3 regions of the Thalassospira sp. MIT1004 genome follow, and region 1 is predicted to be linked to each of the others. Evidence: predicted binding sites of a transcription regulator. Region 1 holds the regulator's gene; each other region holds the start of a gene.
The links. Region 1 encodes PhoB, which activates phosphate uptake and scavenging genes when phosphate is short. Its sites were predicted from a motif close to TNTCATAAAACTGTCA; they were not measured.

Region 1 (9,851 bases):
GTCGTCTCCCTTTTGCGCAGTTCTGCGCTACTTTGTTCCCAACGGATTGATATCTTATGAACAAGCTTCGTGTTTTCAGGGGACTTTGTAAAGGCAGGGAAACCGAAAACAGTTGATGGTCTGCTGCCGTGGCGTCGTCTATCCAGTCCGGGTGATGTTTCGGGGCAATGTTACAGTTTATGTAACGAAGACTGTAAAACCTGCGGCTGGAAACAGGAAAAATGCCGGTTCCAGTTTTGATTCCGGCCCGGATCTATTTTAGAAAACCTTTGATAAATAAAGGTTTTTTCGAGGTCTTTTTCATCTCCGATGCGTTGTCACATAATGTTAACAAAAGTGACGCAATACCGTAAGCACCCAGCGTTAGAGTCCGCCTCGCAGATCGTTGCACCGTTCCGGTTTGGAACAATTACTGGGGAATTTACCATGAAGAAGACTCTTGCTGTTGCGGCGCTGATGAGCGTTGCCTTTGTTGGCGCGGCTCAGGCACGCGACCAGATTCGTATCGTTGGTTCGTCCACCGTTTTCCCGTTCGCAACTGCGGTTGCTGAAGAATTCGGTAAAACCACCTCGTTCAAGACACCGGTTATTGAATCGACCGGTTCCGGCGGTGGTCTGAAGCTGTTCTGCGCCGGTGTTGGCGAACAGCATCCGGACATTACCAATGCTTCGCGTCGCATCAAGAAGTCCGAAGTTGAAACCTGTGCCAAAAACGGCATCAGCGAAATCACCGAAGTCAAAGTCGGTTACGACGGTATCGTTCTGTCGAACTCCAAAGATGCTCCGCGTCTTGACCTGACCAAAGAACAGATCTTCCTGGCGCTGGCCAAAACCGTTCCTTCGAAAGACGGCAAGTCGCTGATCGATAACCCGTACAGCACCTGGGCCGAAATCGACCCGAGCCTGCCGGACGTTAAAATCGAAGTTCTCGGCCCGCCCCCGACCTCCGGTACCCGTGATGCCTTCACCGAGCTGGTACTTGAAGAAGCCTGTGACTCCTTCGAAGCCATTAAGGCAATCAAGGACAACAAAGATCAGCACGGTGCAGTTTGCAAAGGCGTTCGTGAAGACGGTGCCTATGTTGAAGCCGGTGAAAACGACAACCTGATCGTTCAGAAACTCGAAGCAAACCATGATGCGCTTGGCATCTTCGGCTTCTCGTTCCTTGATCAGAACGGCGACAAACTTCAGGGTTCCCTGATTGCCGGTGTTGAGCCGACCTTCGAAGCCATCTCTGCTGGTGATTACCCGGTTTCGCGTTCGCTGTACTTCTATGTCAAGAACGCCCATGTTGGTACCATTCCGGGTATCAAAGAATATCTGACCGAATTCACCTCCGACAAAGCATTTGGTGACGAAGGTTACCTTGCTGACCGTGGTCTCATCCCGATGGATGCGGCCGAGCGTGAAGCAGTTCGTAATGCTGCGCTGAACCTTGCTCCGCTGAGCATGTAACGCGATCTTTCAACCGGTGGCAGCCTTTTCTGCCACCGGTTTCTTTGTTTTCAGGCTTTAATTGATTTATTCTTGGACCTGCCTTAAACGCGCACCAAGTTTTTTGGTCATTCTTTGGCAAATGGATTAATCGCAATGTCCCTGACCTATTTGCTGCTTGCTGTGGCACTCCTGTGTGCCGTGTCATTTTATTTCGGTCGACAGCGCGCGGTTGCCCTGTCGAACGGTCGATACAGCAATCTTCATTCGCTGCCTGCGCATTACGGGATGTATACGGCGTTGTGGTGCGGCCTGCCGGCTTTGGGCCTTTTGCTGGTTTGGATGATGTTTGAAGGGACGATCATTCAGACAATGATCGTTGCCGATCTTCCCGAAGAAGTGACGTCCAATTCCGGGCTGTTATCTTTGGCGCTTAACAGCATCTCGCAAATTGCTGCCGGAGGCGGGGAACATCTTACCGTTTCTCCCGAGATTGTAGAGGCCGGCCATCGGCTTGCCAATCTTAACACCATCGCAAATGCTGCTCTTATTGTTGTGATGGTGTCTGTTGCCCTGGTGGGCTTGGCTCTGTCTTACCGCCGGATTTCTTCGGAAATGCGCGCGCGAAACAATGTCGAACGGCTGTTTCGCTATATCATGATCGTGTGTTCGGCGATTGCCATCCTGTCGACGGTCGGCATTGTTTTCTCGCTTTTGTTTGAAGCGCTGCATTTCTTTGGCAAGGTCAGCCCGCTGGACTTCCTGTTCGGTCTGGAATGGAGCCCGCAGACGGCCATCCGCGCAGATCAGGTGGCGTCCGACGGTGCATTTGGCGCAATCCCGCTTTTTGTTGGAACATTGCTGATTACGCTGATTGCAATGTTTGTGGCGGTGCCGGTCGGTTTGTTCTCTGCCATCTATATGGGTGAATATGCATCGCCGAAATTCCGGGCGGTTGCCAAACCTGCCCTTGAAATTTTGGCCGGTGTTCCGACGGTTGTGTACGGCTTCTTTGCTGCCCTGACAGTTGCTCCGTTCTTGCGCGACAATGGTGCTGTGCTTGGACTTGATGTCAGTTCCGAAAGTGCGCTGGCTGCGGGTCTGGTCATGGGGGTCATGATCATTCCGTTCGTGTCATCGCTGTCTGATGATGTCATGTCACAGGTGCCGAAGTCGTTGCGCGACGGATCATATGGCCTTGGTGCAACAAGGTCTGAAACCATTCGGCATGTGATTTTCCCCGCAGCCCTGCCCGGTATTGTTGGTGCGGTATTGCTGGCGGTGTCGCGTGCGATTGGGGAAACCATGATCGTTGTGATGGCTGCCGGACTTGCCGCCAACATGACGGTAAACCCGTTGCAGGCCGTGACCACTGTTACCGTGCAGATCGTAACACTTCTGGTCGGTGACCAGGAATTCGACAGTGCCAAAACCCTGTCGGCATTTGCACTGGGTCTGCTTCTTTTCCTTATCACCTTGGGTCTGAACGTGTTTGCCCTTAAGGTTGTTCAGAAGTATCGCGAGAAATATGACTGATATGGCATCGCTTATGGAAGACAGAGCCGCCGCAAAAGTGATCTCTGGCAATCTGCACACGCCGGTTGACTGGGACAGCCCGAAATTGGCACGTAACATTAAAAAACGTTACGCAGCGGAACGCAGGTTCAAGATTTACGGCTTAAGCGCAATTGCCATCGCTCTTATGGCGCTGGTTGTGCTTGGCTATTCGATCATTTCGAAAGGTTATAGTGCCTTTTTCCAGACCTATGTTCAGATGGAAATCTTTTTCGACCCGGCCAAGATTGATCCGGACGGAACAGGTGATCCGGCAATTATTGGCAGGGCCAATTTTGATAGTCTGATCAGGGATGCACTGAGCAAACAGTTCCCGGAAGTGAGCGGACGTAGCGAACGGCGTGATCTCTATGACATTGTTTCGGGCGGGGCATCTTATGATCTGCGCGAGAGGGTGCTTGAAAATCCGTCTCTGATCGGACAGACCCGGAAGGTCTGGCTGATTTCCGGTGACGACTTTGATATGCTCAACAAAGGTTATATCAGTGCAAACACAGACGAAGGCGACCGTCGCCTGAACGATCAGGAAATTGGTTGGTATAATACACTGGTCTCTCAAGGATCGGTCGAAAAGCAGTTCCATACGCGGTTCTTTACCAATGGTGATTCCCGCGAACCGGAATTGGCCGGGATCTGGGGCGCTGCGGTCGGGTCTTTCTATACCCTGGTTGTGACACTGATACTGTCGTTTCCGATTGGTGTTCTGGCGGCGATCTATCTGGAAGAATTTGCACCGCGAAACCGGTTCACGACGATTGTCGAAGTCAACATCAACAACCTTGCGGCTGTGCCGTCGATCGTGTTCGGTCTTCTCGGGCTTGAGGTTTACCTTAATGTCATGCACCTGCCGCGGTCGGCCCCGGTTGTTGGTGGTCTGACGCTGGCCCTCATGACATTGCCGACCATCATCATCGCATCACGTGCGGCGATCAAGGCAGTGCCGCCGTCGATCCGGCAGGCTGCCCTTGGTCTTGGGGCGTCGCCGGTTCAGACGGTGACCCATCACGTGTTACCGCTGGCGATGCCCGGTATTCTGACCGGGACCATCATCGGCATGGCGCAGGCTCTTGGGGAAACCGCACCGCTTCTGATGATCGGTATGGTGGCGTTTATTGTTGATATCCCGGGCGGGGCACTTGATCCGGCGACAGTTCTGCCGGTGCAGATTTATCTGTGGGCGGATAGTCCGGAACGTGCCTTTGTCGAGAAGACTTCGGCGGCCATCATGGTCTTGCTGGGCTTCCTGATTCTGATGAACGGATTGGCCGTGTATCTGCGCAAGAAATTTGAACGGAAGTGGTAAAATGGCTGTTGTAACTCAAAGCGCAATGACGGCAGAGCCGTCAGTCACTAGCCCGAAAATGACGGCCCGTGACCTCAATCTTTTCTACGGCGACAACCAGGCGCTTTTTGATGTCAATCTTGACATTGTCGAACGTCAGGTCACAGCACTTATCGGCCCGTCGGGCTGCGGCAAATCAACCTTCCTGCGGTGCATGAACCGCATGAATGACACGATTGACGGTGTCACGATCAAGGGCAAGGTAACGCTTGATGACCGTGATATCTATGACAAGGCAATCGACGTTGTTCAGTTGCGCGCGCGCATTGGCATGGTGTTCCAGAAACCGAACCCGTTCCCGAAGTCGATTTATGACAACGTGGCCTATGGCCCACGTATTCACGGTCTGGTGAATTCGCGCGACGAGCTCGATGAAATCGTCATGACCTCGCTTGAACGGGCGGGTCTACTGAAAGAAGTCAAAGACCGTCTGCCGGAACCGGCAACCGGTCTTTCTGGTGGGCAGCAGCAGCGTCTTTGCATTGCACGTGCGGTTGCCGTCAGCCCCGAAGTCATCCTGATGGATGAACCGTGTTCGGCACTTGACCCGATTGCAACCGCAAAGGTCGAGGAACTGATCGACGAGCTTCGTTCGAACTACACCATTGTGATCGTGACGCACTCCATGCAGCAGGCTGCCCGCGTGTCGCAGCGCACGGCGTTTTTCCATCTCGGCAAGCTGGTCGAAGTGGGCGAAACCGATCAGATTTTCACCAATCCCAAGGACGAGCGCACCAAGGGATACATTACGGGTCGCTTCGGTTAAGTCCGGGCAGGAGTATTTTCGATGGTCGATGAGAAACATCATATCGTCAGTTCGTTTGACGAAGAACTGACCCGTCTGAACAACATCATTTCGCAGATGGGCGGGCTTGCCGAAAGTCAGCTGATTTCCGCCATTCGTGCGATCGTTAAACGGGATTCTGAACTGGCCGAGAAGGTCATTCTTTCCGATCACCGTATCGATACGCTGGAACAGGAAGTGCAGGATTTTGCCGTACGTCTTCTGGCCCTGCGTCAGCCGATGGCAGATGACCTGCGACAGGTGGTGACCGCGCTTAAACTGTCCAACGATCTAGAACGTATCGGTGATCTGGCGAAAAATATCGCCAAGCGTGCGCAGGTTCTTAACCAGGTGCCGCCGATCCGCCCGGTTCAGGTGATCCCGAACATGGCCAAGCTGTGCCAGGAAATCATCAAGGACGTTCTGGATGCCTATATCGAAGGTGATGCGGAAAAGGCCCAGCGTGTCTGGGCGCGCGATCAGGAAGTTGACGATATGTACAATTCCCTGTTCCGTGAACTGCTGACCTATATGATGGAAGATCCGCGTAACATCACGGCATCGACCCATCTGCTGTTTATCGCCAAGAATATCGAACGTATTGGCGATCATGCGACCAACATTGCCGAAACGATCTATTACCGGATCAAGGGCGAAGACCTGCCGATGGATACTCGGCCAAAAAATGACGCGGCGAACTTTGCCGTCGTAGAACCGAATGAGTGACACTGGAGCATAGGAAGATGGACCCAACGGTTCTTATCGTCGAGGACGAAGCTGCAATCGTAACCATGTTGCGCTACAACCTCGAACGCGAGGGGATGCAGGTTGTCGAAGCCGGGGACGGTGACGAAGCGTTGAAAATTCTGGCCGAAACCCATGTCGATCTGGTCCTTCTGGACTGGATACTGCCGGTGATGTCAGGGATCGAGGTTTGCCGCCAGATCCGCCGGAAGCCTGAAAGCCGCGATTTGCCGGTGATCATGGTTACGGCGCGTGGCGAAGAAGGCGACCGCATCCGCGGCCTTGATACCGGGGCCGATGATTATGTAACCAAGCCGTTTGCGATTGGTGAATTGCTGGCCCGTATTCGCGCACTTCTGCGTCGATCCGGTCCGGCGCAACCACAAGGGCAGTTGATCTATTCCGATATCGAAATGGATCTGGCCGCCCATCGTGTCAGTCGTAACGGCAAGGCTATCCATCTTGGCCCAACCGAATTCCGTCTGCTGCGTTATTTCCTGGAACATCCGGGGCGGGTTTTCTCGCGCGAGCAGCTTCTGAATGCGGTTTGGGGGCCGAATATCTATGTCGAAACCCGCACGGTTGACGTTCACATTCGTCGTCTGCGCAAGGCATTGAATGACGTCAAGGGAACGCGCGATGTGATCCGCACGGTTCGTGCTGCTGGCTATGCACTGGATGTCGAAGCCGCTTGATTGCGGTTATTCTGGAAGACGAAACGAAAGACCCCCATTCTCGTGATGGGGGTCTTTGTGTTTCAGGTGCTTTTCCTGGATTTTGCCGGTTTGGCAGTTTTTTGTGCCTGGTCTTCGGTTTTTTGGCGCGCGGTGCGCGGGGCAAGTTCGTTCATCAGCAGCATATCGGCACGCCGGAACTTGGCTATTTCGATATCGATATCTTCCTGCGGGATATCGCAGGCCGCCAGAACGTGATCGGACAGGCGTAAACCGGTTTCAAGTACCTCGGGGATGGCCGCATCGGCACCACTGCGTGACAGCGGACCGATATGGGTGATGTCCTGGGCACGGGCAAAGATTTTCAGATGCGGATAATGCTGTCGCAGCAAGGCGACGGTCTTTTCGGTTGCGTGCGGGTTGCCCATGGCAACGGCGGCAATATGGGCCTGTTCGGTATGGGCGGCACGAAATGTTTCCGGTCGGGACCCATCGGCAAAATAAACAGGCAGACCTTCGGCTCGGCCACGCGAAACCTGTTGGGCATCGGATTCCAGAACGATAAACGGGATTTCCTTGGTGCGCAGCAGACGGGCCAGAACCCGGCCGACGCGCCCGCAACCAATCACCAGAACATGTTTCTGAATGCCGTCGGTTTCATCCGAGATCTCGCTTAGCTGATCGGTTTCCTTTGGATGAAGCTTCTGTTCGATGCGGTGGCCGAGCGAAATCAAAGTCGGCGTCAGACCCATCGAAATCGCAACCACCGGGATCAGCATCACGGCGATGTCAATCGGAACCGCCCCGTTCTGCGATGCCAGTGCAAGCATGACGAAGGCGAATTCACCACCGGCGGCCAGGCTCATGGCGACCCGAATTGAAGATGCACGGTTAAAGCCGATCAGCAGGGACAATCCGAAAAGAACCGCTGCCTTTATGACCAGAAGCCCGATCAGCCACAAAATGATCGTTCCGGCCTGACCGATGACCACATTGGCATTGACCGACATTCCCACAGACATGAAGAACAGCGACAGGAAAACACCGCGAAATGGCGAAATGTCGGCTTCGATCTGATGGCGGAATTCGGTTTCGGCCAACATTACCCCGGCGATAAAGGCACCAAGCGCCATTGAAAGGCCCGCGGCTTCGGTCAATGTGCTGGCAGCCAGAACGACAAACAGGGTCCCGATTGCAAAAAGTTCCGGGTTTTTAAGAGCCGCAATATACCGAAACAGTCGCGGCAGGAGATAACGACCGGTCAGCAACAATACAGCAACCGCCCCCACACCGCTTAGTGCGCTGATCCAGGGGCTGGTTTCGCTCCCGGCATTGCCAGCGGCCTGCACCATGATCAGGAAGGGACCAACCGCAACGTCCTGCAACAGCAGGATGGCAAGGGCTGCACGCCCGAAACGTGTGTGCAACTGGCGTTCATCAGAAAGCTGTTTAAGGATAATGGCTGTTGATGACAGGGCCAGTGCTCCGGCAATCACGATGGAGGCGGGCATATCGTAATTGATCAGCAGCAATACACCGAACATCACGGCCATCGTGACGCCGATCTGCAGGAAACCAAGGGTCGCGAACCGGCCCCCAATCACGCGCAGGCGTTCGCGCGACAATTCAAGACCGATCATGAACAGCAGAAAGACAATGCCAAGCTCGGCGACGGTTGAAATGTCTTCGCGGTCACTGATCAGGCCAAAACCGAAAGGGCCGATGCAAAAGCCGCCGATCAGGAAACCGATGATCGAGTTCGCACGTAATTTCTGTGCCAGCGGGACGGCAATCACCGCGGCGGTCAGGACAAGGAACAGCTCGAAAAGAACGCTGTGTGACATGATGGATTATGCGTCCGGCGCAGATAGGCGTGTAAAGGAAGTCGTTCAAATCAGGATAGCGGAAATACCCCTATGATTTCTATGGAAATTTCGCGTATGAGAGGGCATCTGTGATGGATGACACGTCTTAAGAGCAGGCGACCGCGACGATTGCTTTCGGTATGCGTGCCAGTGTGGGAACCGCATCACACCGATGTGACGAATGGTATTACGACGGGACGACGCAGCTTGCTATTCTACGTTCGCAATGCCATGTTCCGCTGGCCCGTAAAAGGGCATGGAACAATCAGAAATTTCCCCAAACGAGCAGGCCGGAATTGGAACAGTTCATCCCCTATTTGCAGATTATCGGTGGTCTTGTGCTTTTGACTGCCGGTGGTGAGTTCATTGTTCGCGGTGCTGTCGGTCTGGCGCTGTTGATGGGGGTTTCCAAGATCATTGTTGGTTTGACCGTGGTTGCCGCTGGGACGTCGGCCCCCGAATTTGTCGTGTCGCTGAATGCGGCGCTTGCCGGGTCGGGCGACATCGCGATGGGGAACGTGGTTGGTTCTAACATTGCCAATATTCTTTTGATCCTCGGCGCAACAGCGGTTCTAAAACCGATTACGGCATCGCGGACCATGGTTGTGCGCGATGGCGGCACCATGCTGCTGGGGACCGTTCTGTTCATCGGGCTTTGCATGTTTGGCGTTGTCGAACGCTGGGCTGGGGCGGTGATGCTGCTGGTTCTGGCAGCGATCTGGTACTTTACCTATCAGCATGACAAAAAAAGCCCGGGTGATGCCAGCCACCTGCATGAGGAAGAAGTCGACGAAGTCGGCGAAGTACCAAGCGGTTGGCTCAAGCCGATTGTTGCCACTGTTATCGGGATTGTCGCCTTGACCTATGGGGCGGATCTGCTGGTGGATGGTGGTGTTTCTGTCGCGCGTCAGTTCGGTGTGTCCGAAGCCGTCATTGGCTTGACCCTTGTCGCATTCGGAACATCGCTTCCTGAACTGGCGGCATCGATTGTTGCGGCGTTCCGCGGGCATTCCGACGTTGCACTTGGCAATGTTGTTGGTTCCAATCTTTTGAACCTGCTGGTGATCATCGGTGGTGTATCGCTGATTGCGCCGATTGCCGTGCCAGACCAGATTCTGCAATCCGATCTTTGGATCATGCTGGCAGTTACCATTCTTTTGCTGGTGGTCGGCTATTTCCTGCGCGGAGTGTCGCGGATCACCGGGATCGTCTTTGTTCTGGCTTATCTGGGATATGTTGCGAGTCTGGTTACGGCATGATTGATCTTCATGCCTGAAACGATAAATGCGGTTATGGACCGGCTGGCGGGTTTGATTGTAAGTTCCGGAATGACCAAACATAAATGACGGCGGCCGATATTTAAGGGGGCTGCCTTCCCCGGGAAGGGGCGCATCTTGATGAACGGGATGGAAACCAGATGACAGGGAAAATGC
Region 2 (9,851 bases), on a different contig from region 1:
GCGCAGGCGGTGATCTATCTGGCGCTGGCGCCCAAATCAAATGCCGGTTATGCCGCCTATAAACGATCATTAAAGGTCGCACGTGATACCGGGTCGCTGATGCCGCCGGCCCATATCCTCAATGCGCCGACCAAGCTGATGAAGGATATCGGCTATGGCAGTGGCTATGCCTATGACCATGATCAGGAAGATGGATTTTCCGGGCAGAATTATTTTCCCGATGGCATGCGCCGCCAGAATTTTTACGAACCGGTCGAACGCGGTTTTGAACGTGATTTGAAAAAGCGGGTCGACTATTTCGATAAATTACGCCGGGAACGTCAAAAGCAGCGCGGCGAAGACTAACCGGCAGGTGTGTTGTTCTCTTTTGGTCAACAATCTGGTGAAAAGACATCGGATAATCATCGTCATGGAAACTGTTAAAGTCGGGGTAACAGAAACAAACCCGGACTTGGAGAATTCACATGACTTCGATCCTGCATATCAATGCCTCGGTTAACGGCGAAAATTCCAATTCGCGTCAGATCGCATCAAAGCTGATCGAACGTATTGTTGCCGCAACTCCGGCTGCCAATGTTGTTGAACGTGACCTGAATGACAAATCGATCCCGGCCCTGACCGGCGAGATTGTCGGCGCGTTCTATACCCCGGCTGAAAACCGTACCGAGGCACAGAAAGACGTGATCGCCGTTTCCGACAAACTGGTTGCCGAGCTTCAGGCATCCGACGTCGTTGTGATCGGTGCACCGATGTATAACTTCTCGGTCCCGTCGACGCTTAAGGCCTGGGTTGACCTGATCGCCCGTGTCGGTGTGACCTTCAACTACACTGAAAATGGTCCGAAAGGCCTGCTTGAAGGCAAGAAAGCCTATATCGTTGTTGCCACCGGCGGTGTTCCGGTCAACAGCCCGGCCGATTTCGCGACCCCGTATCTGAAACAGGTTCTTGGTTTCGTCGGTATTTCCGATATTGACGTTATCGATGCATCCGGTTTCGCGGTAAACGCCGAAGAAGCCATGGAACGTGCGATTGCCAATGTGGCTGCTGCACCGCTTCCGACGGCGGCATAACGCTTACCCCTGTTGCATTGCCCGCGGGAAATCGATCATCGCAATCCATCCCCCCCCGTTGCGGTCCATTGGTTTCCCAAAAATGCCCGAACGAGCATCTCGTTTGGGCATTTTCGTATTTGTTAACTTGACGAATTACAGGAATTAACCGGTATTTAGGGAGTCTTGCGTTACAGCAGGGCACGCAAAACGGGAACGGGGAATTTTTGTGAAACGCGTAGCGATTGTACTGGCATGGCTTCTGTTTGTCGGCGGACTGACATTTGCCGTAATCCGTTTCAGCGGATTGCTCGACAGTATGCTGATGGCAGATGAGCCGGCAGACATCAGTCTGGGACCGGATATCGACCTGCCGCAATCACCGACCTATTTCCTGGTCTGCCCGCCGGATGCCTGCCCATCGACCGATCGCAACGTGCCAAGCCCGGTATTCGATGCATCGCCCGATACCGTCGCAACCGCCTTGCAGGCAACCGCGGGCGCACAAGGCATGAAACTTGTCGAGGGGAATGGATTGGCGCTTGAATTGCGCTTCCTTGCCCGGACGCCTGTTTTCCGTTTTCCCGACTGGGTTGATGTCAAGGTCATTCCCGGTGAAAATGGCGGCAGCCGCGTTTTTGCCTATTCCCGATCCGTCTATGGCAGTGACGATTTCGGCCAGAACGAAAAACGCCTGAAATCATGGATGGCGGCAACCGTCGCCCTGATTGGCCGGCAGGCCGCGCCGCAGAACTGATTGTTCGTTTGCGACGGGGTTTGGTTGGTGTAACGGAATGCGACCCGCCCATGATGTTTTCACACGTGACTTTTCAGAACTGAAAGACTAGGTTCCGCGCCATGCAATTTTCACCGTTGTTTATCGCATCCATCGCATTGGGCGGGGCTATCGGGGCGGTTGCCCGATATGGTGTTTCGGCCCTGATGGGCGCGACACTTGGTCATGGATTTCCATGGGGGACTTTGACGGTCAATATCGTCGGCTCCTTCCTGATGGGACTTCTGATCGAGCTTTCGGCGGTCAAGCTGTCGCTCAGTCCTGAAATGCGGGCCTTCCTTGTGACCGGCTTTCTGGGGGCGTTTACAACGTTTTCGACTTTTTCGCTCGATGTCGCGACCTTATATGAACGCGGTAATATCGGCCTTTCGGGCCTTTATGTCGCGGTTTCGGTCTGCGTTGGCATCGCAGCATTGTTCGGCGCAATCGCGCTGGTAAGGGGAGTTCTGCAATGAGTGGCGTCACTCTGCGCAAGGTTAAGAATGACGAAGCCGAAATGCGGCTGGATCGCTGGTTCAAACGGAACTGCCCGGAATTTACCTTTGGGCAGGTTCAGAAGTTCCTGCGGGGTGGTCAGATCCGTGTTGATGGCAAACGTGCCAAGGCCGGTCAGCGCCTTGAGCCTGGTCAGGAAGTCCGTGTTCCCCCCGCGCCGGTCATGTCGGGCGGCGGTATGGGGCCATGGGCGGAGGGCAATTACGATGCGGCCAATGCGGCCCAGCATGTAAAATCCGGCCCGGCCAAATCGAACGCGACCGAGGAAGAACTTCAGGCGCTGCGCGATTCCGTCATTTTCTATGACGAGGTGGTTCTGGCGATCAACAAGCCCGCCGGTCTGGCGGTGCAGGGCGGGACCAATACCGACCTTCATGTTGATGGCATGCTTGATGCGTTAAAGCTTGATAGCAAGGAACGCCCGAAACTGGTGCATCGTCTTGATAAGGACACCAGCGGCGTGCTGTTGCTTGCACGTTCGGCATCGGCGGCCAATGCCCTGACCAAGGCATTCAAGGACAAGACCACGCGGAAATTGTACTGGGCGATTGTATCGGGTGCGCCCGATGAACGCGAAGGTCTGATTGATGCCCCGCTTGCCAAACATGGCGGCAAGGGCGGTGAAAAGATGGTCATCGACGAAAAAGAAGGCAAATCCGCCCAGACGATCTATCGTCAGTTGGCCCGTGCCGGTCGTCGTGCGGCGTGGCTTGCCCTGTCGCCGCTGACCGGTCGTACCCACCAGCTGCGCGCGCATTGTCAGGCGATGGAATGCCCGATCCTTGGCGATGGGAAATATGGCGGGGCCAAAGCATTCATGGATGGTCTGTCAAACCAGATGCATCTGCATGCGCGCGCGATTGACTTTCCCCATCCGGTGACCGGCCATCGCGTCGTGATCGAAGCCCCGGTGCCCGAACATTTCAGTGCAACCATCAAAGCGCTGAACTTTGATCCGAAAACGCCGACCAAATTCCTGACGCCGGAAATCCACCGGGAAAAGGAAATCAAACCGAAACCCAAGGCAAAGCCGTCCCGGTTGCGTAAAAGATAACGGATGCGGTCAGTGTCCGAAACGCGAAAAGCCGACGCAGTGCGTCGGCTTTTTCGTCCCTGTCAACGGCGTTGATGACAATCGATCTTTAAGGGCGCGCGACCATTTTGTCGAAGCGGTTGATAAACGCATCATGAACCCGGCGCAGATGTTGGGCGTGGACCGTATTTCCCGTACGTTCGCACATTTCCGCCTGGCTTTTGATCATAATAGCAATCCGTTTGCGCCCCCGTGGGGTGTGCACCATGCTTTCGCCTTCCTCAAGGGCGGTCAGAAGGGGGATGTGTTCACACTCGGCAATCGCGAGGATTTCCTCCTCGCTCAGATCGCTGAAATCGATGCAGTCCCGAAGTGTGAGCATGTTCAGCCTCCGCAGTTTGCGTGCTAACAGGATCATCCTAATCCTACCTTGGGGTGTTCGGAAGTGTGTTTAAATTTACCATTGGTTTCCATTGCTTGCCGCAGAGCAAAAAATGCGTCGACTTTGCATGGGCTAGAGACTCGATCTTTGGCGGACTTTGGAATAATCTCCGCCGCGATATGAACAGAACTGGATGACTTTTGATGGCGAACGATCCGCTCAGGCTTGTGGTTTTTGATTGTGACGGTACGCTGGTTGATAGCCAGCATGCGATTGCGCATTGCATGGATCATGCCTTTGCCGCACATGACCTTGATTGCCCCGGCCTTGAAAAGACACGTACCATCATCGGTCTGAGCCTGCCTGAAGCGATCCGCAAGCTTGCAGCACCGGGCATGATCGATGACGCAATTATTGAAGGCGTCACCGCGGCCTATAAGGCGGCATTCTTTGAATTGCGCCAGACCCCGGATTTTTACGAGCCGCTTTTCCCCGGTGTGCGCGAAATGCTGGCCGCACTGGATACGCGCAACTGGCTTTTGGGGGTTGCGACGGGCAAGGCGCGCCGCGGACTTGATGCCGTGCTGGCGCGCAACGCACTTGAAGGCCGGTTCGTTACCCTTCAGACATGCGACAATCATCCGTCCAAACCCCACCCGTCGATGTTGCATGCCGCCATGGATGAAACCGGCGTGGATGCGCCCAATGCGGTGATCATTGGCGATACCGCCTATGATATCGAAATGGGCCGGGCGGCGGGGATGCTGTCGATTGGTGTCAGTTGGGGGTATCACGATATTGAAACGCTGAACAAGGCCGGGGCGCATGCCGTGATTGATCATTTCGATCAACTGCCCGGATTGCTGGAAACCATGTGGGGAACTGGCCGCGATGCTGCCTGAAGCCGATCACAAAGATGACGATCTGAAACCGATCCGGGTGGAAATCACCGTTCCGGTCGAACCGGAATACGCGTTCGAGGCATTCACCAATGGCTTTGGCAATTGGTGGCCGACCGACAGCCATTCGCTGGCGCGTGAAAACTGCAAATCGGTCGAAATCAATCCGGGCCTTGGCGGCAGGATTGTCGAGCATGCCAAAGGCCGCGATCCGGTGGTCTGGGGCACTGTCGATATCTGGCAGGTGGGCGAGCATATTGCCTTTACCTGGCATCCCGGTTGGGAAGAGGGGGCCTATACCCGCATCAGTGTCACGTTCGAACAGAATGCCTTTGGCCGCTGTGTGATCCGGCTCAAGCATTGGGACTGGAAAAATCTGGGCGAAATCGCCCCGATGGTCCGCGACGGCTATGAAAGCGGCTGGAAATATGTTTTCGAACAGTGCTTTGCCAATTACCTGACGGCCAAGCGCCACTGACTGCTTTTAAAGCAGGCCATATTCCATCAGGTCACGGCGCAGTCGGATCGGGTCACGGAACCAGTGGGTGGCAAAGCCCATTTCGCGCGCCTGCTGAATGTTCTTTTCGCTGTCATCGATAAACAGGGTTTCGCGCGGATCAAGCTTGAACCGCGCGGCGGTCAGATCGAAAATCTGCGGGTCGGGCTTGGCCAGTTTTTCCTGACCCGATACCAGAATGCCTTCGAAATGGCTTAGGAAACCGAACCGTTCAATCGCATGCGGCCAGGTATCCGCCGACCAGTTGGTCAGCGCAAACAAACGCACATTGCCGCGTGATTTCAGTTCTTCAAGAATATGAACGGTGCGGTCAATCGACCCCTTCATCATTTCCGGCCAGCGGTCCATCCATGCCGCGATCTGGTCGCTATATTCCGGATAGCGATGCTGAAGATCGGGGATCGATTTGGCAAAGCGAAGCGCACCCTTGTCATGCAGGAAATTCCAGTGCGGATGACAGATTTCTGTCAGGAAACGTTCCATTTCGGCATCATCTTTGAAAATCTTGCGATACAGATGCCGTGGATCCCAATCGACCAGAACGCCGCCCAGATCAAAAAGAACCGTTTCGATAGTACGCATGATTTCCTCGGATGATTGGGAACGGGATCGACGTTTGGCTGTTAAAGCAGGCAACAGCAGACAGGGCAAGGGGACATTTGCATGACAATTGCCAGGATGGCGGTACAAAGGGTTGATCTGTAACGGGTTTGAGTGCGTACTCTTTGGGGTGACAGGGATTTATGACGCGCGCGTGATTTGCAAATTCTTCGCTTCTTGCGAAATGATGACGCGAAGAGCATCATATCAAATACAACCTGATAAAACGCCTGATCGTAACAAGACAGAGGAGGCTTGAATATGTGCACGCTTGACGGATGTGGCGTAAACGACCATCTCGGCCCGCCGCCGAAGGCCACGGATGAAGATCGCCGTCTGTTCCTTAAAGGCGCGGTTGCCTTGCCGCTTGCGGTTATTCTGGCCGATCCGATTTTGGCCCATGCCGCCGGATCGACATTGTCCCCCGTGACCATCACCACGCCGGGCGGGGAAAAAATGACCGCCGAAATCGCCATGCCGGCAACCCTTCCGGCCCCGACCGTCATTCTGATCCATGAATGGTGGGGGCTGAATGATCAGATCCGCGCGGTTGCGGCAGAATATGCCAAGCAGGGCTATATCGCGCTTGCGGTTGATCTGTATGGTAAGCCGCCCGCAACCTCGGCCGACGGGGCAAAGGCGCTGATGTCGGCGGTCAATCCGGCGATTGCCACCGAAAAATTGCAGGAATCCGTCAAATTCCTTAAAAATCACAAGGATTCAACCGGCAAGGTGGGAACGGTTGGCTGGTGCTTTGGTGGTGGCTGGTCGCTCAATACCGCGCTTGCCGTCGATGTCGATGCGGTTGTTGTCTATTACGGCAATGTCAAAAAGACCGCCGAGCAGGTTTCAACCCTGAACGCGCCGCTGATGGGGCATTTCGGCACCCTTGATAAAAGCATCAACAAATCGATGGTCAACGGGTTCGAGGAATCCCTCAAGGAAGCCGGGAAAGCCGACTATCAGATTTTCTGGTACGAAGCCGATCACGCCTTTGCCAATCCGACCGGCGGCCGTTATGACGCCGAGGATGCCAAACTGGCGTGGGAACGCACGATGGGTTTCTTTGACGCCCATCTGTCCTAAGGCTTTATCGCAATCGCCAGAACATCAAAAGGCCGGGGTTTTCCCGGCCTTTTGCGTGCCCAAGCGGTGCGACGACGCTCTTAATTGGTCGGATTTCCGCGATTGGCCCATTTGGTGGACCGGCGTTCGATGATGTTAAACAGCTCGTACATCGCAATCCCCATCACCGCGATCACCAGCAACCCGGCAAACACCAGCGGCATGTTGAATTTAGACGATGCCGACAACATCAGATAGCCAACACCAAGGTTTGATGCGACGGTTTCGGAAATCACCGAACCGACAAAGGCCAGCGTGATCGCAACCTTGAGCGATGCAAAGAAATACGGCATGGCGCGAGGGAAGCCGACCTTGACCAGAATATCGCGCCGGGTCGCGCCAAGGGACCGCAACACATCGCGCAATTCCGGTTCAAGCGTTGCCAGCCCGGTTGCCACATTGACGACAATCGGGAAAAACGAAATCAGGAATGCGGTGATGATCGCGGGCACCGTACCGATGCCAAACCACATGACAAGGACCGGAACCAGTGCCACCTTTGGCACCGAATTGAACCCGACCAGAAGCGGGTTGGCCGCGTCATAAACCGCCTTGCTGGACCCGACAAGCGCGCCCAGAACCACACCAAACACTACCGCAATGGCAAAGCCCGCCAGGGTCGTATAAAGCGTATGAACCGCATGCATCCAGATCGCACCGCGGAAATCCCAGCCGACCATGATGCTTTCCGACGGGGTCGGCAGGATATAGACCGGAATATTGAAAATCCGGACAATCAGTTCCCAGATCACGAAAAGCCCGATTGCACTGATCCAGGGGGTGGCTTTGGACAGGTCTTTTTTCTTGGCCATGATGCTTTCAACCTTCCCTTATGCCGCGCGCACGTCACGGATGTGACTGCGCAATTCGTGGACCAGATCGGTGAAGGGCTGCGTGAATGTCGTTTCCTGATCGCGCGGACGGGGCAGGGTGTTTTCACGCTGGACCAAAATCGTACCCGGGCGCTTGGACATCACATAAATCGTATCGGCGAGATAGGCTGCTTCGCGCAGATCATGGGTCACCAGGATCACGGTGAAAGGCCGCACCATCCAAAGATTTTGCAGGATGTCCCAAAGCTCTTCGCGGGTGAAGGCATCAAGGGCACCGAACGGCTCGTCGAGCATCAGAAGATCGGGTTCATGGATCAATGACCGGCAGAGCGACGCGCGTTGCTGCATCCCGCCTGACAATTCCCACGGGTATTTGTCTTCGTGCCCGGCAAGCCCGACACTGGCGAGAAGCTTTCGCGCGCGGTCTTCATATTCGGCACGGTGCTTGCGCAGGCGGTTGCGATGCGGCTTGACGATTTCCATCGGCAGCAGGACGTTATCAAGGGTCGTTCGCCACGGCAGAAGGGTCGGGTTCTGAAACGCCATGCCGACGATCTTAAGCGGCCCGGAAACTTCCTTGTTATCGACGATAACCGTGCCTTCGCTGGGCGGCATCAGCCCCGATACCAGTTTCAGCAGCGATGACTTGCCACATCCCGAAGGTCCGACAACAGCAATGAATTCGCCCTTGTTGATCTTCATGTTTGTTGTTTCCAATGCCAGATCGTCACCTTCGCTGTAACGAAGCCGGACATTGTCGAGTTCGACAAAGCTTTTCGACACGGCAGTCATCCCCCTGCGTATCCTGATGATTTATTATGTATCGGGGCCGGTTTGCCCGGCCCCGTTTGCGTGGTCTGGCGTGCCAGTTATTTCAGCATCCGGTCTTTATCGCCGGGCATGAAAATGTCGGTGAAGATGTCCGCAACGGTTGGCTTGTTTTCAATGCCAAATGCCAGGCTGACCTGGTCAATCGCCTTGTTCATGCGGTCGGTCTTGATCTGGCCCATGCCTTCTTTAAGCGTTACCTCGGTGACGACATTGTCATCAATCGTCATCTGAAGGCGCTGCAATTCAAGGGCCGGGTCAATCAGCGGATCGGTATCCTTAAGGGCCGCAATGGCTTCTTCGGGGTTGGCAATCGCATCACGCCATCCCTTTACGACCGCACGCAGGAATGCACGCAGTTCTTCCGGATGGTTTTCCATCATGTCGGGTGATGCAATCATCGCATTGCCATAGAAATCCATGCCGTAATCGAAATATTTGAAAACGGTCAGATCGTCCTTGGAAATGCCCTGTGCCTGAAGGTTCAGGATTGATGTGAAATAGTGACCGGTGATCGCATCAACGTCACCACGCACCAGCATCGGTTCGCGCAGCGGCGGGTCCATGCTTTCCCATTTGACATCGTCAAGCTTAAGCCCGGTTGCCTGTGCAAAGGCCGGGAACAGTTTGCGCGAAGCATCGAAAACCGGCGCGCCCAGCGTCTTGCCAATCAGGTCTTCGGGCTTGGTGATGCCGCTTTTTTTCAGCATGAACAACGAAAACGGCGGGCGGTCATAAACCATGAAGACCGACTTCATCGCGCGATCCGGGTTCGATGCATTGAATTCCAGCATCGAGTTGATATCGGCAAAGCCGACATCATAGGCGCCGCTGGCAACGCGTGTGATCGAACCGACCGATCCGTTGCCCGAATCAATCGTTACATCAAGGCCCTCGTCGGCGAAATAGCCCTTTTTCTTGGCCAGCACATAGGGGGCTGCCGGGCCTTCGAATTTCCAGTCGAGTGTAAATTTGATCGCCATCTGGGCCATGGCGGATTGCGCACCAAGTGCAACGGCAATGCCGACGGTCGCGCCAAGTAGCCGCGCTTTAAGTCTCACCATTAATGAAGCCTCCTGTTTCGGGTCTTTTTGACGACCCATTGACCGAATGATACCCCTGATCGCACAGCAATGCCTGTGCCAAATCCCTTTTTTGTCGGTTTTCCTGATATGAAGGGACTGTTACGGGCAGAGTACGGTTGTTTAATAAATGGTCAATGGGGTAAATTGATCAAAAATTATACATAAATTCTTGATAATCGCCTTTGAACATGGCGGTCCAATCAAATCGC
Region 3 (9,851 bases), on a different contig from region 1:
TATGGCCTGTCGGTCGCCTATGTGAATGACTATCTGCAACCGGACCAGATCGTTTCCGCATCCGGTGGCCTCTTGATCATTTATGGCGGGTCTGCTGCCACCGGGCCGATCATCGGGTCGCTTGCCATTGGTCATTTTGGTCCATGGGGCATGCCGGTTCTGTTTGCGATTGTCGGCGTGCTGGTGGCAAGCTTTGCTATCTATCGTGCCGGTTTCGGTCGCCGCATCACGATCGAGGAACAGGGCCAGTTTGTCGCCGTGCCGCGCACCACGCCCATGGCACTTGAAATGTCGCCCATCACCGATGACATCGTCGAGGAAGAAGACGGAAGTGCCTCACATGCCGCCGACCGACCGGACGATATCGGCCATCCCGCGACAGATGACACCGCTGATCAGGCGGGTTCTGCCCCGGATCAAGGCCCAAATCAAAACAGACACAATCCTTAACACCCCCGCTTTGGGCAAAATTTAGCGGCATATAACGGCAATAATCACCCGGCGGGTGTCGGTATCGTTTCCACAATACGGAAAACATCCCACGAAAGTGAAACCGGCTGTGGACCCTGCCCGCTTCCAGCCCATATGTTGTGACAAAGATATGCATCGGTCACATCGGGCCGTGCAGAAGACTTCAAGCCTGTCGAGAGGAAACATGACCCAACGTATCACCAAAGGCGGCCTTCAGATCGCAACCGTTCTGCATGATCTGGTTGCCAACGAAATCACCCCGGGCACCGGTGTCTCCTCCGACCAGTTCTGGGCATCGTTCGAAAAGCTCGTGAACGAACTTGGCCCACGGAACCGTTCGCTGCTGGCAAAGCGCGACGAGTTGCAGGCCAAAATCGACGAATGGCACCTGTCTCGGCAGGATCAGGCCCGCGACCCGCTGGCCTACAAGGAATTCCTCAAGGAAATCGGCTATCTTCTGCCCGAAGGCGACGATTTCTATATTTCGACCACCAATGTTGACCCGGAAATCGCCCGCGTCGCCGGCCCGCAGCTGGTCGTGCCGGTGATGAATGCGCGCTATGCCCTTAATGCCGCCAATGCCCGCTGGGGCAGCCTTTATGACGCGCTTTATGGCACCGATGTCATTGACGATGCCGACGGCAAGGAAAAGACCGCTGGCTTTAATCCCAAGCGCGGGGCAGCCGTCGTTGCCTATGCGGCAAAATTCCTTGATCAGGCCGTGCCGCTTGCCAATGGCAAACATGCCGATGTCGCCAAATACGAAGTCCGCGAAGACGGGTCTGGCTGGTGGACATTGGTGGTGACCCTGTCAGACGGCAGCGAAACATCGCTGGCACAGCCATCGCAATTCATCGGCTACAACGAAAAAGACGGCGCGCTTTCCGAAGTCCTGCTGCGCAATCATGGCCTGCATCTGGAAATCCGCATTGATCCCACGCACCCGATTGGCAAAACCCATGCGGCCGGTGTCTGCGATGTGATCATGGAATCCGCCCTGACCACCATTCAGGATTGCGAGGATTCGGTTGCCGCCGTTGATGCCGAAGACAAGGTTGCGGTGTATCGCAACTGGCTTGGCCTGATGAAAGGCACGCTGGAAGAAAGCTTTGAAAAGGGCGGCAAAACCGTTACCCGCCGCCTCAACCCGGATCGTTCCTATCAGGGGTTTGATGGCCACAATGTTGTCCTGCCGGGGCGCAGCCTGATGCTGGTGCGCAATGTTGGCCACCTGATGACAAGCGACGCGGTGCTGGATGCCAATGGCAACGAAGTCCCCGAAGGCTTCCTTGATGCGATGTTTACCAGCCTGATCGCCAAACACGATATTGACGGCAACAGCAGCGTCTCGAACTCGCGCCATGGCAGCGTCTATATCGTGAAGCCGAAAATGCACGGGCCCGAGGAAGTCGCCCTGACCAATGATCTGTTTGCCTTTGTCGAACGTGAAATCGGCCTGCCGGAAAATACCCTTAAGGTCGGCATCATGGACGAGGAACGCCGCACGACGGTGAACCTCAAGGAATGCATCCGTGCTGCCCAGGACCGTGTAGTTTTCATCAATACCGGGTTCCTTGACCGCACCGGCGATGAAATCCACACCAGCATGGAAGCCGGCCCGGTCGTTCGCAAGGAAGCAATGAAAGACCAGTACTGGATTTCGGCCTATGAAAACTGGAATGTCGATGTCGGCCTTGAATGCGGCATGAAGGGCATCGCCCAGATTGGCAAGGGCATGTGGGCCAAACCCGATCGCATGGCCGAAATGATGACCGCCAAAATCGGCCATCCCAAAGCCGGGGCCAACTGCGCATGGGTTCCATCCCCCACTGCGGCCACCCTGCATGCCATGCATTATCATCAGATCGATGTCCGTGCCGTTCAGGACGAAGTCGGTAAACGCGAACGCGCCAGCCTGGATGATATCCTCTCGATCCCGCGCCTTGGCGACATCAACCCGATGCCAAGCGAAATCCAGGAAGAACTTGATAACAACGCCCAAGGCATTCTTGGCTATGTTGTCCGCTGGATCGATGCCGGGGTTGGCTGCTCCAAAGTGCCCGATATCAACAATGTCGGCCTGATGGAAGACCGCGCCACATTGCGCATTTCCAGCCAGCATATCGCCAACTGGCTCCATCACGGGCTTTGCACCAAGGATCAGGTGATGGAAACCATGAAACGCATGGCCGCCGTCGTCGACAAACAGAACGAAGGCGACCCGGAATATCGCAACATGGCACCGAATTTCGATGACAGTGTTGCCTTTGCCGCCGCCTGTGATCTGGTGTTCAAGGGCCGCGAACAGCCAAATGGCTATACCGAGCCGGTCCTGCACGCGCGTCGCCGCGAAGCCAAGGCAAAATACGGCGCATAACTGCCATCAATACCGCACTAAAAAGGCCGCCCGACATGTTCCGGGCGGCCTTTTTCGTATCGCGCAGACTGCCAATATGAACCGGTGGGTTTATCCGGCCAATGTCATGATTTCATAGCCATTCTGGGTTACCACCAGCGTATGTTCGTACTGCACGGTCGGTGCACCGGTATCGGCATAGAGCGTCCAGCCATCATCCCCGTCAAGCGCCCAATTCGACCCCCGCGACAGGAACGGTTCGATGGTGATGACCTGACCTTTTTTCAGCGACCGGCGTTCGCGCGGATCATCCCATGTCGGGATGGTTTCCGGTGCTTCGTGCAATGATTTTCCGATCCCGTGACTGGCCAGATTTTTAATCAGGCTGTAACCGCCCTTTCGGGCAAAATTTTCGATCCGAAGACCGATTTCACGGATCGGTGCCTTGTCACGCACAACCTTGATCCCCGCCCACATTGCCTTTTTGCCATCATCGCACAGCTTCACGATTTCAGGGCGCGGCGTTCCGACGATAAAGCTGGCACCGGTATCGGAAAAATAGCCGTCAAGCGACGCCGACACATCGATATTCACAAGATCGCCATCGGCCAGAACCCGATCACCGGGAATACCGTGTGCGACTTCCTCATTCACACTGATGCAGGTCGCACCGGGAAAATCATATTCGCTTTCGGGTGCGGAAACCGCCCCGGCATCCTCAAGGACCTTGCGGCCAATGGCATCAAGTTCGGCGGTGGTCATTCCGGCAACGGCCGCAGCCCCCATGACGTCGCGCGCACGCGCACAGATGCGTCCAATACGGCGCAGATGTTCAAGTTCGGTTTCTGATGAAATGGTCATGGATTGCTTAATGCTTAGCAATCACCACCAAGTCAAGCCATTGGATGGTCATATCTGACCCGATTTCAGGCGCGTGAGCCTGAATTCTGCGCGCGGTTTTCCTCACCATGAATGACATAGCGATGCTTGCCCTTGCTTTTGGCCACATAAAGCGCCTGATCGGCCTGCTCCAGCAGCGTCTCCGGGCGGGTGGCATGATCGGGATAAACAGCAATACCGATGCTGATATTGATCGATATCCGGTTTCCGCCGGTAATGAACGGCATAAGAATGTCATTAAGGATTCGTTCGGCCAATGCACCTATTTCGGTCACACCATTTTCGCCAAGATGCGAAACAATGACCATCTCGTCCCCGCCGGTGCGGGCAACCAGATCCCCACCGCGCACACAGCGACGCAGCCGACGGGCAACTTCACATAGCACCTCGTCCCCTGCCGCATGCCCCAGCCGGTCATTGATCGGTTTGAAATCGTCCAGATCAAGAACAAGAACGCCAAGCTGACTGCGCTGGCGGTTGGCCTGTGCCAGGGCATGTTCGAAATAAACATCCAGTGCCAGACGGTTGCCAAGCCCGGTCAGGGGATCATGATGCGCAATATGCTTCATCTCGCCAAGGGCGTTGTCCTTCTCGGTCAGTTTGACGACCAGACTGTTCAGGCTGCTTGAAAGCGTTCGGATTTCGCGCGCCCCTGCAACCTGTGGCAGGTTTTCGATCTCACCACGTTTAAGCTCCCCGGCGGCATTCGCGATCCTGACCAGCGGGCCGACGATGAAACCAGCCCCCCACCAGGCAATGATGCTAAACAGCACCGCAAGACCAAGGCCCAGCGCCAGAATATCGGAACGCAAATCGTTGACCGGCATCAACGCCGAGGTTACCGGCTGGCGCACAAGCACAGTCCAGCCAAGCCCGGCATAATCAAGGTGGCCATCGGCCGGTGCCGCCCCCGTAAGATAGTCATTGCCATCGGGCCAGCGGGCAATCTGCCAGCCCGCATTCGGCGTGTCGTTTGCACTTTTCAGATCAAGATCAAGCTTCTGGCCCGCCCTTTCAAAATCCGGCGCAAGCAGGATCGTGCCATTGGCACTGATGACAAAGATATCAACGCTCCGATGCAGACCCTGGCCTGCGAACAGATTGCGCCTTACCGTATTCGCCCATTCCCAGCTCAGATGCGTTGCCAGAACCCCATTGAAGTTACCGGCATCGTTTAGCAACGGAACGGCAATATCAACAAACTGGATCGGCTCGCCGGTCGGGCTCGGGAATTTCTCGGCCAGCAGTTTGGCGTCATGGACATCGCCAATGAACATCTCCTTGCGGCCAAACTCAAAAACCGGCCGTGCCGAAGCATCCGTGCCGACCAGAATATCCCCCGTAGCGGCAACAACGGTGCCATCCGCATCCAGCACGCCGATCCATGTGAAAATTGGCAATTCATGCTGCAACCGGTTGATCAGTTCGCTGGCCTGATCAATGTCATTCAGGTTTCGGATCGCGCGCAAGGTACTAAGAACCGCAACTTCACCGCGATGGGTCCACATCGTGCGATCAAGCTCGTCTGCCATTTGCAGGGCAACATCGGCCACACCAGTGCCGATCTGCCTTGTCAGAACGTCGGCCGACCTTTGACCAACGACATAGCTCATGATGCCGGCAAGTGCCGCAACAAGCACAGCAGTGACCAGCGCGATCTGGATACGGATACCCACCTGCGAAAAGCTTTTCACAGTCAATCCTCTCACTTCCCTACGGACAGCCTTATTTGCGATTGCCCTATTTATATGCCGTCATTTTTAATACATGCGGCTTATCGTGTGCTGCATATAAGACCGCGCTCTCGGCTTTTTAAGACGAACGGGGAAAACATTTTCCAAAGCCATCTTACGTTTGGCATGATGGCACCAAACATACTGAAAAATCGGTGATACTGAAATTCTATGCCATCCGGCAAGTCAGATCGATCCGATAAGACTGAATATCTGAAACGGTGTTGAAGCGACATTATGACAATTACCCAGATTATTTATTGGCTCGAACTGACCGGTGTTGCCGTTTTTGCCGTGACCGGCGCGCTGGAAGCATCGCGGCGCCAGATGGATATTGTCGGCTTCGTTTTGATCGCGACCTTTACTGGCATCGGCGGCGGCACGGTACGCGACGTGATCACTGGCGCCACACCGGTTTTCTGGATCAGGGACCCGGCCTGGGTCATTACCTGTATCGGCAGTGCCGTCTTCACCTATTTCACCGCCCATCTGGTTGAACGGCGTTATGTCGCGCTGATCTGGCTTGATGCGCTTGGTCTTGCGATGTTTGGCGTGACGGGGGCGGCTATCGGCCTTAACCTTGGCGTATCGCCATTGGTTGCCATCATCCTTGGCACCATCACGGCAACATTTGGCGGCATGGTCCGTGATGTGGTGTGTAACGAAATCCCGCTGATCCTGCGCCCGGAAATTTACATCACCTGCGCGCTTCTCGGCGCATCAATCTATGTGATCGGCACCGATATTCTGTCGCTTCCCCGTGCCCCGGTCGCCCTGATCGCGTTCCTGTGCTCCTTCGCCCTGCGCGCAAGTGCCATATGGTTTAAACTCAGCTTCCCGGTCTATAGGGCCCGTCCGGGGCGGGAATACTGAACCTGTCTGCTACTCGACAATCAACTGCACCCGGTCGCTGGAAAAGGCGGTAATCCCGTATTCAATCGGTACACCGGCAGAATCGACATCAACACTTTCCGTCGATATCACCGGCCGGTTTTTCGCCTGTTTCAGCAGGCTGGCAACGCGTGATGATGGCAGTTGGGCGCTGATGCGGGTGGTTTTGCGGCTGTAATCATCAATCCCGAAATGCCTGAACGCTTCGGTCAGGGATTTTGTCTGGGTAAATATCTCGACAATCCCCTCGAACCGCGCAACCGGCAGATAGCTTGTCGCCACCGCCAGCGGAATGCCATCGGCCTCCGACACGGAAAACAGTTCGACAACCCGCGTCCCCGGTTTGACATCCAGAAACTGGGCGATGGTTGCACTGGCTTTCAGGACTTCAGACGAAATCAATCGTTTGTCCGGCAGGCGATGGCGTCCGGATACGATCTGGGAAAAGCGTGTCTTGCTGCCAAGCGGATAATCCAGAATCTGTTCCTGGACAAAGGCGCCGCGCCCCTGTTCGACACGCACGACATTGGCATCGACAAGGGCTGACATCGCACGTCGCACCGTATGGCGATTCACGCCGAATCGGCGAACCAGTTCCATCTCGGTCGGCATTTTATCGCCAGGTGCGAAGACCCCGCTGGCAATATCGGCAAGAAGCTGTTTTTCGATTTGCTTCCAGATAGATAGCCCGGCTTCCCAATCCATCGAAATCCCCATTCACAAAACTTTCACCGCAAGGCCTTTGCCAAGCCCGCGTAATCGTCTTATAACGTGAATATGTATAGACGTCTAGACAAATTTTGAATTTGTCGATACCCGCATAGAAGGATCAAACAGATGACGGCGCAACCCGCCCCGCAATCCGGATCAGACCAGGGATCGAACATCGATCCCGCCACACAGGCACGCCAACGCTGGATGGCGGTGCTGGCCCGCACGAACCGCGCAATTCTTGAACAGGAATGGCACGATCATTTTGCCGATGTGCAATGGAGCCACCTGCGCGAACCGCAAATCGGCATGGTTATGGTGCGCGGTCGTGCCGGTGGGGCCGGGCAACGCTTCAACCTTGGCGAAATGACGGTCACACGCTGCGCAGTCACCCTGCCCGATGGCACGGTCGGCCATGCCTATGTCAAGGGACGGGACCGCATACAGGCGCAATATGCCGCCCTGTTTGATGCCATCATGCAACGCGACGATGGTGCGTCCGATTTCATCGACATGCTCGCCCGCCAGCAGGCCGAGGCAAAACGCGAAAACGGCCGCAAGGTTGCCGCCACCAAGGTCGATTTCTTTACCCTTGTCCGCGGAGAAGACGAATGACCATACAATCCCGGACAGGCGAATTGCTGCGTGGTTTTGAAAATGCCGCCTTTGAGTCCAATGCCGTTTTTCGCACCATTCTGGATGCCATGGCCCATCCCGGTCGGATTTACGATCTGCCGCTTGATCTCCCTGCACCGGCCGGGCTGAACAAATCCGCAACCGCATTTCTGCTGGCGATGGCCGATATGGATACGACAATCTGGCTGTCACCTGATTGCGCATCGGACGCGGCAAACGCCCATCTGAAATTCCATTGCGGCAGCCCGATCACCGGCACACCGTCCGCTTCCGATTTTGCCGTCGCCCGCCTTGATGGTGATCTTGGTTTCATCACCGATCTGGCGCTTGGCAATGCCGAATATCCCGATCAGTCGGCAACCCTGATCCTGATGGTCGAAGACATATCGGACAAGGCCGACATGATCCTGCGTGGCCCCGGCATCAAGGAAAGCCAGAACCTTTCCGTGCCCGGCCTGCCTGCCGCCTTCCACGCATGGCGCGCGGAAAACCATCATCTGTTCCCCTGCGGTGTCGATGTCGTCTTTGCCGCAGATCGCAAAATCGCCGCCCTTCCGCGCACCACCCGGATCGAGGTCAGATAAAATGTATGTAGCCGTCAAAGGTGGCGAACGCGCCATCAACAATGCCCACCGGCTTCTGGCCGAAAAACGCCGTGGCGACAGGGACGTTGCCGAAATTGAAACCAGCCAGATCGAACAGCAATTGTCGCTTTCGGTCACCCGCGTCATGGCCGAAGGATCGCTTTATGACCGCGATCTGGCCGCCCTTGCCATCAAGCAGGGCCGCGGGGACCTGATCGAGGCGATCTTTCTGATGCGCGCCTATCGCACGACATTGCCGCGCTTTGCCTTTTCCAAACCGGTCAAAACCGCCGAAATGGATATCGCACGCCGCATTTCCGCAACCTTCAAGGATCTGCCGGGCGGGCAGATTTTGGGCCCGACATTTGATTACACCCACCGCCTGCTTGATTTCACCCTGATGGCCAATGGCGAGGAACCTACTTCTGCCGAAGCCGCCGATCATCCGGTTGATGAAACCATGCCGCGCGTTCTTGACGACCTTCTGAATTACGAGGGCCTGATACAGGACGAACCCAACCCGACCAATGATGATGCGCCAGTCGCCGATCTGACGCGCGAAGCAGTCAAATTCCCGGCTGATCGTGATCTGCGCCTGCAAAACCTCGCCCGCGGGGACGAGGGCTTTGTTCTGGCACTCGGTTATTCCACCCAGCGCGGTTACGCCAACAGCCACGCCTTTGTCGGTGAAATCCGCTATGGCAGTGTTGCGGTCGAAATCGAACCCGAAGAACTCGGCTTTGCCATTGATATCGGCGTTATCGAGCTGACCGAATGCGAAACCGTGAACAAGTTCAAGGGGTCCAAAACCAAGCTGCCGCAATTCACCCGTGGCTACGGGCTTGTCTTCGGTCAGAACGAACGCAAGGCGATTTCGATGGCACTGGTGGATCGCGCCATGCGTGCACGCGAAATGGGCGAACAGGTCATGGGCCCGGCCCAGGACGAGGAATTCGTCATGGAACATAGCGACAATGTGCAGGCAACCGGCTTTGTCGAACATATCAAGCTGCCCCACTATGTCGATTTCCAGGGCGAACTTGAACTTGTCCGGCGCATGCGTGCCGAAGTGCTTGAACGTCTGGCAAAGGCGGATGCAGCGGATGCAGCAGATGCCAAAAACGCCAGATCACAACCCGAAGCCGCGGAGTAACCATCATGGAACAGACCGTAAATAATCCGCTAGAAGCATCTTCGGCCTATAATTTTGCCTATCTTGATGAACAAACCAAACGCATGATCCGGCGTGCGCTGCTAAAGGCCGTTGCCATCCCCGGATATCAGGTGCCGTTTGCTGGCCGCGAAATGCCGATGCCCTATGGCTGGGGTACCGGCGGGGTGCAGGTCACCGCCGCCGTCATCGGCCCGGACGATACGCTTAAGGTCATCGATCAGGGCGCGGATGACACCACCAATGCGGTATCGATCCGGCAGTTCTTTGCCAAGACCGCCAATGTCGCCACCACCGAAAAAACCGCCGAGGCATCGATCATCCAGACCCGCCACCGCATTCCCGAAAAGGAACTGCGCGAAGACCAGATCCTTGTCTATCAGGTGCCGATCCCCGAA

Region 2: the regulator PhoB is predicted to act here: its motif matches at 5,825-5,840, upstream of BC440_RS15180 (HAD family phosphatase).
Region 3: the regulator PhoB is predicted to act here: its motif matches at 7,067-7,082, upstream of phnF (phosphonate metabolism transcriptional regulator PhnF).

The regions. Positions count from the first base shown of each region.
Region 1 is NZ_MCAO01000011.1:346,561-356,411, reverse strand. Features, by position in the region: gene BC440_RS06415 (PstS family phosphate ABC transporter substrate-binding protein) at 427-1,455, shown strand; gene pstC (phosphate ABC transporter permease subunit PstC) at 1,591-2,970, shown strand; gene pstA (phosphate ABC transporter permease PstA) at 2,963-4,312, shown strand; gene pstB (phosphate ABC transporter ATP-binding protein PstB) at 4,314-5,117, shown strand; gene phoU (phosphate signaling complex protein PhoU) at 5,139-5,861, shown strand; gene phoB (phosphate regulon transcriptional regulator PhoB) at 5,879-6,574, shown strand; gene BC440_RS06385 (cation:proton antiporter) at 6,637-8,397, opposite strand; gene BC440_RS06380 (calcium/sodium antiporter) at 8,715-9,677, shown strand; gene BC440_RS06375 (SDR family oxidoreductase) at 9,836-9,851, shown strand, end outside.
Region 2 is NZ_MCAO01000042.1:222,687-232,537, forward strand. Features, by position in the region: gene BC440_RS15140 (replication-associated recombination protein A) at 1-345, shown strand, start outside; gene BC440_RS15145 (NAD(P)H-dependent oxidoreductase) at 465-1,070, shown strand; gene BC440_RS15150 (DUF1499 domain-containing protein) at 1,279-1,806, shown strand; gene crcB (fluoride efflux transporter CrcB) at 1,908-2,300, shown strand; gene BC440_RS15160 (RluA family pseudouridine synthase) at 2,297-3,394, shown strand; gene BC440_RS15165 (hypothetical protein) at 3,483-3,755, opposite strand; gene BC440_RS15170 (HAD-IA family hydrolase) at 3,959-4,657, shown strand; gene BC440_RS15175 (SRPBCC domain-containing protein) at 4,647-5,132, shown strand; gene BC440_RS15180 (HAD family phosphatase) at 5,139-5,753, opposite strand; gene BC440_RS15185 (dienelactone hydrolase family protein) at 6,033-6,857, shown strand; gene BC440_RS15190 (ABC transporter permease) at 6,938-7,708, opposite strand; gene BC440_RS15195 (ABC transporter ATP-binding protein) at 7,727-8,521, opposite strand; gene BC440_RS15200 (ABC transporter substrate-binding protein) at 8,599-9,621, opposite strand.
Region 3 is NZ_MCAO01000013.1:25,142-34,992, forward strand. Features, by position in the region: gene BC440_RS07690 (MFS transporter) at 1-450, shown strand, start outside; gene BC440_RS07695 (malate synthase G) at 656-2,848, shown strand; gene map (type I methionyl aminopeptidase) at 2,939-3,688, opposite strand; gene BC440_RS07705 (GGDEF domain-containing protein) at 3,754-5,421, opposite strand; gene BC440_RS07710 (trimeric intracellular cation channel family protein) at 5,698-6,333, shown strand; gene phnF (phosphonate metabolism transcriptional regulator PhnF) at 6,343-7,056, opposite strand; gene phnG (phosphonate C-P lyase system protein PhnG) at 7,189-7,677, shown strand; gene phnH (phosphonate C-P lyase system protein PhnH) at 7,674-8,282, shown strand; gene BC440_RS07730 (carbon-phosphorus lyase complex subunit PhnI) at 8,284-9,435, shown strand; gene BC440_RS07735 (alpha-D-ribose 1-methylphosphonate 5-phosphate C-P-lyase PhnJ) at 9,441-9,851, shown strand, end outside.